Regions from separate parts of the Variovorax sp. 05L425 genome, predicted to be linked through region 1. Evidence: predicted binding sites of a transcription regulator. Region 1 holds the regulator's gene; the other holds the start of a gene.
The links. Region 1 encodes HrcA, which represses chaperone genes, less so after heat shock. Its sites were predicted from a motif close to TTAGCACTCNNNNNNNNNGAGTGCTAA; they were not measured.
Positions count from the first base shown of each region.

Region 2: groES (co-chaperone GroES) is a predicted target of HrcA. The motif match lies at 1,962-1,988, and genes of this name have one in related genera.

Region 1 is NZ_JBFTNY010000003.1:259,651-263,829, forward strand. Features, by position in the region: gene recN (DNA repair protein RecN) at 1-1,075, opposite strand, end outside; gene AC1DN9_RS05420 (NAD kinase) at 1,077-1,973, opposite strand; gene hrcA (heat-inducible transcriptional repressor HrcA) at 2,002-3,006, shown strand; tRNA gene AC1DN9_RS05430 (tRNA-Ile) at 3,045-3,121, shown strand; tRNA gene AC1DN9_RS05435 (tRNA-Arg) at 3,202-3,278, shown strand; gene AC1DN9_RS05440 (hypothetical protein) at 3,649-3,897, shown strand; gene AC1DN9_RS05445 (sigma factor-like helix-turn-helix DNA-binding protein) at 3,936-4,133, shown strand; gene AC1DN9_RS05450 (hypothetical protein) at 4,130-4,179, shown strand, end outside.
Region 2 is NZ_JBFTNY010000004.1:242,091-246,269, reverse strand. Features, by position in the region: gene groL (chaperonin GroEL) at 1-1,543, opposite strand, end outside; gene groES (co-chaperone GroES) at 1,592-1,882, opposite strand; gene AC1DN9_RS06990 (FHA domain-containing protein) at 2,071-2,481, opposite strand; gene AC1DN9_RS06985 (hypothetical protein) at 2,509-2,904, opposite strand; gene AC1DN9_RS06980 (hypothetical protein) at 2,922-3,083, opposite strand; gene AC1DN9_RS06975 (hypothetical protein) at 3,217-3,609, opposite strand; gene AC1DN9_RS06970 (response regulator) at 3,680-4,179, opposite strand, start outside.

The sequences.
Region 1 (4,179 bases):
GTGTCTTTGCTTCCTTCATATAGGCCTGCTGCGATGCCTGCTCGGCTCGTTCGAGCGCGTCGAGGTCGCTTTGGGCATCCAGGGCCTGCAACTCGTCTTGCCACCCGGAAAGCAGAGCCGGAAGCTCCCCGGGCTGACGTCTGTAGCGTCGGGCGAGCGACATCCAGAGACCCATCCGCTCATCCAGTTCGGCGAGCTTCTCTGGGTCGGTGTCGGCCTGACGGAGATACCCGTGCAGCGAATGGGCAGCGTCTGCGGCTTGCGCCACACTCGACGCCAGGACCTCGCCGAGTACCTTGAACTCGGGTTCGATGTGCTCACAGTTTTGCAGCATCGTCACGGCGCGGCTGAGCGCGGCCAGCGCGCCGCCATCGTCGTCTTCGAGTGCAGCGCATGCGCCCTCGGCGGCATCGATGAGCGCATGCGCATTGGAAATGCGTGCGTGATTGGCTGAAAGCTCTTCCCACTCGTCGGCACCGGGCGCCAGTTTCATCACCTCGGCGACCTGCCACTGGAGGCGTTCCCGCTCGCGTTGCAGGGAATCCTGTGCCGAGCGCGCGGTTTCGAGCGAGGACATGGCTTGCCGCCAGGCGTGCCATGCGCTGTCGAGCGCGGTGGTCGTGACGCCCGCGTAGGCGTCGAGCAGACCGCGAACGGCCTCGGGGCGCGTCAGGCTTTGCCATGCATGTTGGCCGTGGATGTCGAGCAGGCGGTCGCCGAGTTCGCGCAACTGTGTCGCGGTGGCGGGGCTGCCGTTGATCCAGCCACGGCTGCGTCCCTGAAGGTCGACCGTCCGGCGAAGCATCAAGGAATCCCCGGCCTCGAACCCTCCTTCGTCCAGCCAGTTGCCCAGGGCCGGGTCGGCATCGAACTCTGCAGTGACGTCCAGCCGCTCGGCGCCTTCGCGCACTGAACCGGCGTCGGCGCGATTGCCGAGAGCGAGCTGTAGAGCATCGATCAGGATCGACTTACCCGCGCCTGTCTCCCCGGTAAGGACGGTGAAGCCCTTGGAGAGATCGAGCTCCAAGGCGCGCACGATCACGAAATCGCGCAATGCGATGCGGCGCAATGCCATTTCAGGAACCTCCTTCGTTCCAATGCAGTTTTTTGCGCAGCGTGTCGAAATAGCTCCAGCCCCTGGGATGCAGGAAGCGGACGCGGTAGTCCGAGCGGCGCACGACGACCCGATCGCCGATGGCCAGTGTTGCGAGGGATTGCATGTCGAAATTGGCGCTCGCGTCGCGCCCGCCGACGAGTTCGATCGAGACTTCCTCGGCATCGGGAAGCAGGATCGGCCGGTTGGAGAGCGTGTGTGGTGCGATCGGCACCACGATCCAACCGGGAACCGCCGGATGCAGCAGGGGCCCGCCCGCCGACAACGCATAAGCCGTCGAACCCGTGGGTGACGCGATGATCATCCCGTCGGCGCGCTGATTCGCCACGAAATGACGGCCGACCGTCACGCGCAACTCCACCATGCCCGACGTCGCGCCGCGATTCACGACGACGTCATTCATGGCTTGCGCGTCAAAGACCGACACACCGTCGCGCATCACCTGCGCGTGCATGAGGCTGCGGTGGTCTTCTTCGTATTCGCCGGCCAGCATCGGGATCAGCGTCGCTTGGTAGTTGTCGAGGGCGATGTCTGTGATGAAGCCAAGCCGCCCCCGGTTGATGCCGATCAGCGGGACACCGTAGGGCGCGAGCTGCCGTCCGATACCGAGCATGGTGCCGTCGCCGCCGACCACCAGGCCGAGGTCGCACTCCTCGCCGATTTCTTCCACCGTGAGCGCCTTGTAGCGACTTACCTCGATGTCGTCGGCCTGGGATTGCTCGACGAAGACCGTGCACCCTTGTGCTTCGAGAAAGGCACCGATGCCCTCCATGACTTCATCGAGCGCGCCGCATTGCGCCCGCGCACCGGAAGCCTGGTACTTGCCTATGAGTGCGACGTGACGAAAGCGGGAGCTCATCTACAAATTACAACATTAAAATTGCCCGATGCTGGACGACCGCGCCAAGTTGCTGCTGAAGACACTCGTCGAGCGCTATATCGCCGAGGGGCAACCTGTGGGGTCGCGCACGCTGTCTCGCGCGTCGGGGCTGGATCTTTCGCCTGCGACGATTCGCAACGTGATGTCCGACCTCGAGGGGCTCGGTCTGATCGCCAGCCCTCATACATCGGCAGGTCGGATCCCGACCGCACGCGGGTACCGTCTTTTCGTCGACACCATGCTGACTGCGCAGCGCGAGCACCTTGCCGCGCCGAGTCTTGCGCCTGACCAACCGCAGAAGGTCATCGCCAATGCGGCGAATCTGCTGTCCAACCTGTCGCAGTTCGTGGGAGTCGTGATGGCACCGCGGCGCGCCTCGATCTTCCGACAGATCGAATTCCTTCGACTTTCCGATCGCCGATTGCTTGTGATCATCGTCTCGCCAGATGGCGACGTGCAGAACAGGGTGATCTTTCCGGAGGCGGACTATTCGCAATCGCAATTGGTCGAGGCGTCCAACTACATCAATGCCCACTACGCCGGGCTGTCGATCGAGCAAGTGCGGGATCGCCTTCAGTCGGAGGTCGAACAACTGCGGGGAGAGATCGCCGAACTGATGCAGGCGGCTGTCAAGGTGAGCTCCGAAGTCCTGACCGAGGCGCAAGACGAGGTCGTGATCGCCGGGGAGCGTAATCTTCTCGCGGTGACTGATTTCTCCAGCGATATGGGCCATTTGCGCCGCGCGTTCGAACTGTTCGAGCAAAAAGCGCAACTGATGCGCCTTCTGGATGTTTCCAGCCAAGCCGAAGGCGTGCGCATCTTCATCGGTGGCGAGAGCCAGGTCGTTCCTTTCGACGATCTCTCCATCGTGAGCGCGAATTACGAAGTCGATGGGCAAGTGGTCGGAACGCTCGGTGTCATCGGGCCAACAAGAATGCCGTATGACCGCATGATCCAGATCGTCGACATCACTTCGAAGCTCCTCACGAACGCATTGAGTCACCGGAAGTAAGGAGTGAGCTCTGCGGCCCACTAGAATCCGCATCGCGTGGGCCGTTAGCTCAGTTGGTTAGAGCAGCGGACTCATAATCCGTTGGTCGCTGGTTCAAGCCCAGCACGGCCTACCACCAGTTCTTCTTCGCTTTTGCGCGAAGGTTCAGCACTTCGAGACAGGGCACCAGATTTGGATGCTATACTCGCAAGCTGTGCGGCTGTAGCTCAGTTGGATAGAGTACTTGGCTACGAACCAAGGGGTCGTGGGTTCAATTCCTGCCAGCCGCACCACTATTGATAAGGGTTAGCACGTTAGCGCGTGCTAACCCTTTTTCTTTTTCGGATTCTTCTTGGCGCATACATTGGCGCATTGCCCTTGCATTGGCGCTTGGATCGCGGCCGTCGAGGCCGCATCGCAAAGCGCCGGGCGCGCGGAAATACGAGCTTGCTCTACCGGCCGCAGGAGACGCACAGCGCCCGCCTGGCCACCAACCCCTCATCCACATCGCTTCCGCCTTGCCTGCGCCCGCCTGGCGCGTCGGCCGCGACCACGAGGGCAGGCCAACTCACCCCACCCGGGGTCATCGGCCGAGCGGCAAGAATCTTTGAGAGACTGCTGACACGATTTCGCCCTTGGGACTTTTTTGCCCTGAGCGGATTTATGCCGCCAGCCCGCTTGTCGGCGTACAACCGCGCAACCATGACCGAATTCGATGCGCTTCTGGCCACGGCCACCGACCCGGGCACGTCCCCACGCAGGCGCGTTCGTGCCGCCTGCACGATCCTCGATGCGCTTCACCCGAAACCCATCAGAAGGGAGCCACGCCGGCCGGTGGCCCGCAGCCCCGACGAGCTGCGTGCCGCGCTCGAAGCCCTGCATGCCCGCCGCGAGACGCTGGAGCGGCCGTAGCGATGCCCATGCGTGCAGGGCGCCAGCCGGCGCACGGAATGAAGACGGTCGCCTCCCTGTCTCAGGTCGCCGCAGAGCTGGGCTGCTCGAAGGCCCGGGCGCAGCGGATCGAGGCGCAGGCTTTGATGAAACTACGGGCCGTGCTGGCGCAGCGTGGCTACGTGGTGGATGACCTGATGGACGCGCCGCACGTTCCGGCGGCCGGACCCGGGGCGGCGGCTACCATGGCGCCATGACCACGCCCGCCCCCACCGCCAGCACGAGGCCCGATGAAGAATCGAG
Region 2 (4,179 bases), on a different contig from region 1:
GGAGGGAGGCCACCGAAGCTGCGTTCTGCAGAGCGGTCCGGGTCACCTTCGTCGGGTCCAGGATGCCCAGCTCGAGCATGTCGCCGTAGCTGTCGTTGGCAGCGTTGAAGCCGTAGTTGCCCTTGCCGGCCAGAACGGCGTTCACGACCACGCTGGCTTCGCCGCCGGCGTTGTTCACGATTTCGCGCAGAGGCGCTTCGATGGCCTTGAGCACCAGCTTGATACCGGCGTCCTGGTCAACGTTGTCGCCCTTGAGCTTGTCGCCCACGGCTTGCTTGGCGCGCAGCAGGGCCACGCCACCACCGGCAACCACGCCTTCTTCCACTGCAGCGCGGGTCGCGTGCAGGGCGTCTTCGACGCGAGCCTTCTTTTCCTTCATTTCGACTTCGGTGGCAGCGCCAACCTTGATCACTGCCACGCCGCCGGCCAGCTTGGCCACGCGCTCTTGCAGCTTTTCGCGGTCGTAGTCGCTGGTCGCTTCCTCGATCTGCACGCGGACTTGCTTCACGCGGGCTTCGATGTCGGCACCAGCGCCCGAACCGTCGATGATGATGGTGTTTTCCTTGCCCACTTCGATGCGCTTGGCTTGGCCGAGGTCGGCCAGCGTCACCTTCTCGAGGGTCAGGCCCACTTCTTCGGCGATGACCTTGCCGCCCGTCAGGATGGCGATGTCTTCGAGCATGGCCTTGCGGCGGTCGCCGAAGCCAGGTGCCTTGACGGCCACGACCTTCAGGATGCCGCGGATCGTGTTCACGACCAGCGTCGCCAGGGCTTCGCCTTCGACTTCTTCGGCAATGATCAGCAGCGGACGGCCGGCCTTGGCCACTTGCTCCAGCGTGGGCAGCAGGTCGCGGATGTTGCTGATCTTCTTGTCGAACAGCAGCACGAACGGGTTGTCCAGGATCGCGCTTTGCTTTTCGGGGTTGTTGATGAAGTAGGGCGACAGGTAGCCGCGGTCGAACTGCATGCCTTCGACGACGTCGAGTTCGCTGTCGAGCGACTTGCCGTCTTCCACGGTGATCACGCCTTCCTTGCCGACCTTGTCCATCGCGTCAGCGATGAGCTTGCCGATGGTTTCGTCGCTGTTGGCCGAGATCGAGCCGACTTGCGCGATTTCCTTCGAGGTCGTGGTGGCCTTCGAAGCCTTCTTCAGCTCTTCGACCAGGGCCGTCACGGCCTTGTCGATGCCGCGCTTCAGGTCCATCGGGTTGATGCCTGCGGCCACGTACTTGAAGCCTTCGCGAACGATGGCTTGGGCCAGCACGGTCGCGGTGGTGGTGCCGTCACCGGCGTTGTCCGAAGTCTTGGAAGCCACTTCCTTCACGAGCTGGGCGCCCATGTTCTGGAGCTTGTCCTTGAGTTCGATTTCCTTGGCGACCGACACGCCGTCCTTGGTCACGGTGGGGGCGCCGAAGGAGCGCTCGAGCACCACGTTGCGGCCCTTGGGGCCCAGGGTCACTTTGACTGCGTTGGCGAGGATGTTTACACCTTCGACCATGCGCGCGCGGGCTTCGCCGCCGAAGACTACGTCTTTTGCTGCCATGAGATTTCTCCGAGATTCAGTTGGATGAGGGGATGAAGGGGCGAGTGATTACTTCTCGACGACTGCGAACAGGTCGTCTTCCTTCATGACCAGCAGTTCGTCGCCATCGACCTTGACGGTCTGGCCGCTGTACTTGCCGAACAGGACGCGGTCGCCGACCTTGACGCTCATCGCGCCGAGTTCGCCCTTGTCGTTCTTCTTGCCAGGACCGACAGCCAGAACTTCACCCTGGTCGGGCTTTTCTGCGGCGTTGTCGGGGATCACGATGCCCGAGGCGGTCTTGGTTTCGCTTTCAATGCGCTTGACGATCACGCGATCGTGCAAAGGACGAAGTTTCATTGCATCTCCTGATAAGAAACGGGGTTTGGTCCGGGAGCCGGCGACGGGCCGGCTCCGCATCGTTTGAGAGCCGGTGTTGTTAGCACTCAACTTCAACGAGTGCTAATGATAAGGGCGTTTTGCACGGTTTCAAGGCCGGGCCGTGCTGGATCGACGGTCGGCTCACCTGCCTTGAGGCAGATCAATGATCAGGGTTTACCCCTGATTGTCGTGGTGACGCCGGGCGCGCCAGGCACATTTTCGCGGTCGAGGTCGACCAGCAGGCGCGGGATCGTGGGTACCCGTTCAGCCTCGACCTTGCTGAACTCCTGGTCGCCGGCGACGAAGCGGATTTCGTAGTCGCCAAGCCTGATCGTGTCGTCGTGGACCAGCATCTGGGTTTCGATGCGATCGCCGTTCACGAATGTGCCGTTGCGGCTGCCGAGGTCCGTGATCGTGACGAAGGCGGGTTCGACCGTGACGACGGCATGCACGCGACTCGCCTGGAGCGAGTCGACGACGATGCTGTTCTGCGGGCCCCGACCGATCGTGTTGTCATTCGGCCCAAGCGAAACCAGCCTCTTTTCGCCAGAGGCCGTCGTCATGATCAGTTGCGGCATGTCGCGGAGTATGTGTCGTTTTGGCCGTCAATGGGGACTGCGGTGTCGTGGCCGCTTGAGATAGGCGTCCCGCACGATCAGCGCCATCGTCTCGACGGGCGTGAAGACAAGCGAAGCGCCGGCGAACACGGCAAAGCAGAAGTCCCCGAGTTGAAACACCGGTGCCGGATTCGGCTGAGCCAGGAATCGGCTGAGGACGACTGCATGGATCACGAAGAGAAAGAAGTTGGTCGCGACGGCCACCATCAGCAGCCGGCTTCGGAACATCGCCGAGCAGATGAGCGCCTGCAAGGTGGCAACGGCGAGCAACGCCATGCCCATGGGATAGCCCGCCGCATACGCCTCGAGACCGAGCGCCGCGAGGATGAGCGAGGCCGCCGCGAGGAGCGACGACTTGCGCCGCACGCCCGCTATGGCGGCCATCGGCCGCGTGGACGGCATCAGCGACGCGGCGTGCCGCCGAGCGCGTCGCTGGACCGGCCGAGCTGGAGCCTGACTTCACGCGCGAGATCGGAGTTGTTCCAAGGGCCGGCATGATTCATCAGCCATCCGCACATCAACACCACTCCCAGCACGCCGAAGGTGTAGAGGTCAGTTTCCATGGTCTGCTTCCCTGACAGTTCCGATGGCCCCAGTCTGCGACCTCATGGCCGGGATGGGTATCGGCCAATCGGCAGGTGTTGCCGATCCGGGACGTACTGCTTTCGGCATCGTTGGCTGACAGCGCGTCGTGGTCTACCTTGCGACCTGCGTGCCTTTGCGGTGCGTTCCAAGCATCTTGGCGCGGTCTTTCTCGATCTGCCTGAGCCGATCCAGCTGCGCCGGGCAATCGGCCTGCGTTGCGACCAGGACAACCGGGTTCCGGCGCAAGGCGGTGACGTTCTTCTCGACTTGGACCGGATCGCGGTGCTTGACGACCAGGCCGGCGGCGACGGCGGCCTTCGACTGCTTGTAGAACCCCTTCTCGAAGAGCGGCGTTCCGCAGCGCGCGGCGACCACGCGGTCGTCAGCTTCCTGTTGCTCGATGGACAGTGGGGAAACATCGACGGCTGGCTGGGCCGCAGCCGGCCACGAAGCGCCGATGGACACCACTGAAAAGCATGCAACGAAGACGGAACGCACTCTCATGGGAACCTCGCATTCGCGCGGTACGCGAATGCAGGATAAGAGTGCGTTTCGGCTCGACAGTTGCGAGTCGTCAACTGATCAACTGATTTTTCAGCGCGTAGTAGGTCAGGTCGCTGTTGGACGAGAGATTCATCTTCTCCATCAGGCGGCTGCGATAGGTGCTCACCGTCTTGACCGACAGCGAGAGATGCTCCGCGATGCTGCCCGCCGTCTCGCCGGTGGCGAGCTTCAGGAACACCTGGAACTCCCGTTCGGACAATTGCTCGTGCGGTGCGACGTCGTTGTTTCGATCGAGCTGGCGCGCCAGCAGTTCGGCCACGCCGGGCGTGATGTAGCGGCGCCCGAGCGAGATGATGCGGATCGCCTCGACGATCTCCATCGGATCGCATTCCTTGTTCAGGTAGCCGCTGGCGCCCTGACGGATGAGGTTCATCGCGTAGTGTTCTTCGGGGTAGCCGCTCAGGATCAGGATGCCGGTGTCGGGTGCCTTGGCGCGAACCATCGCAATGGCGTCGATGCCGCTCTGGCCGGGCATGGAGAGGTCCATGACCAGCACGTCGATCTCGGTGG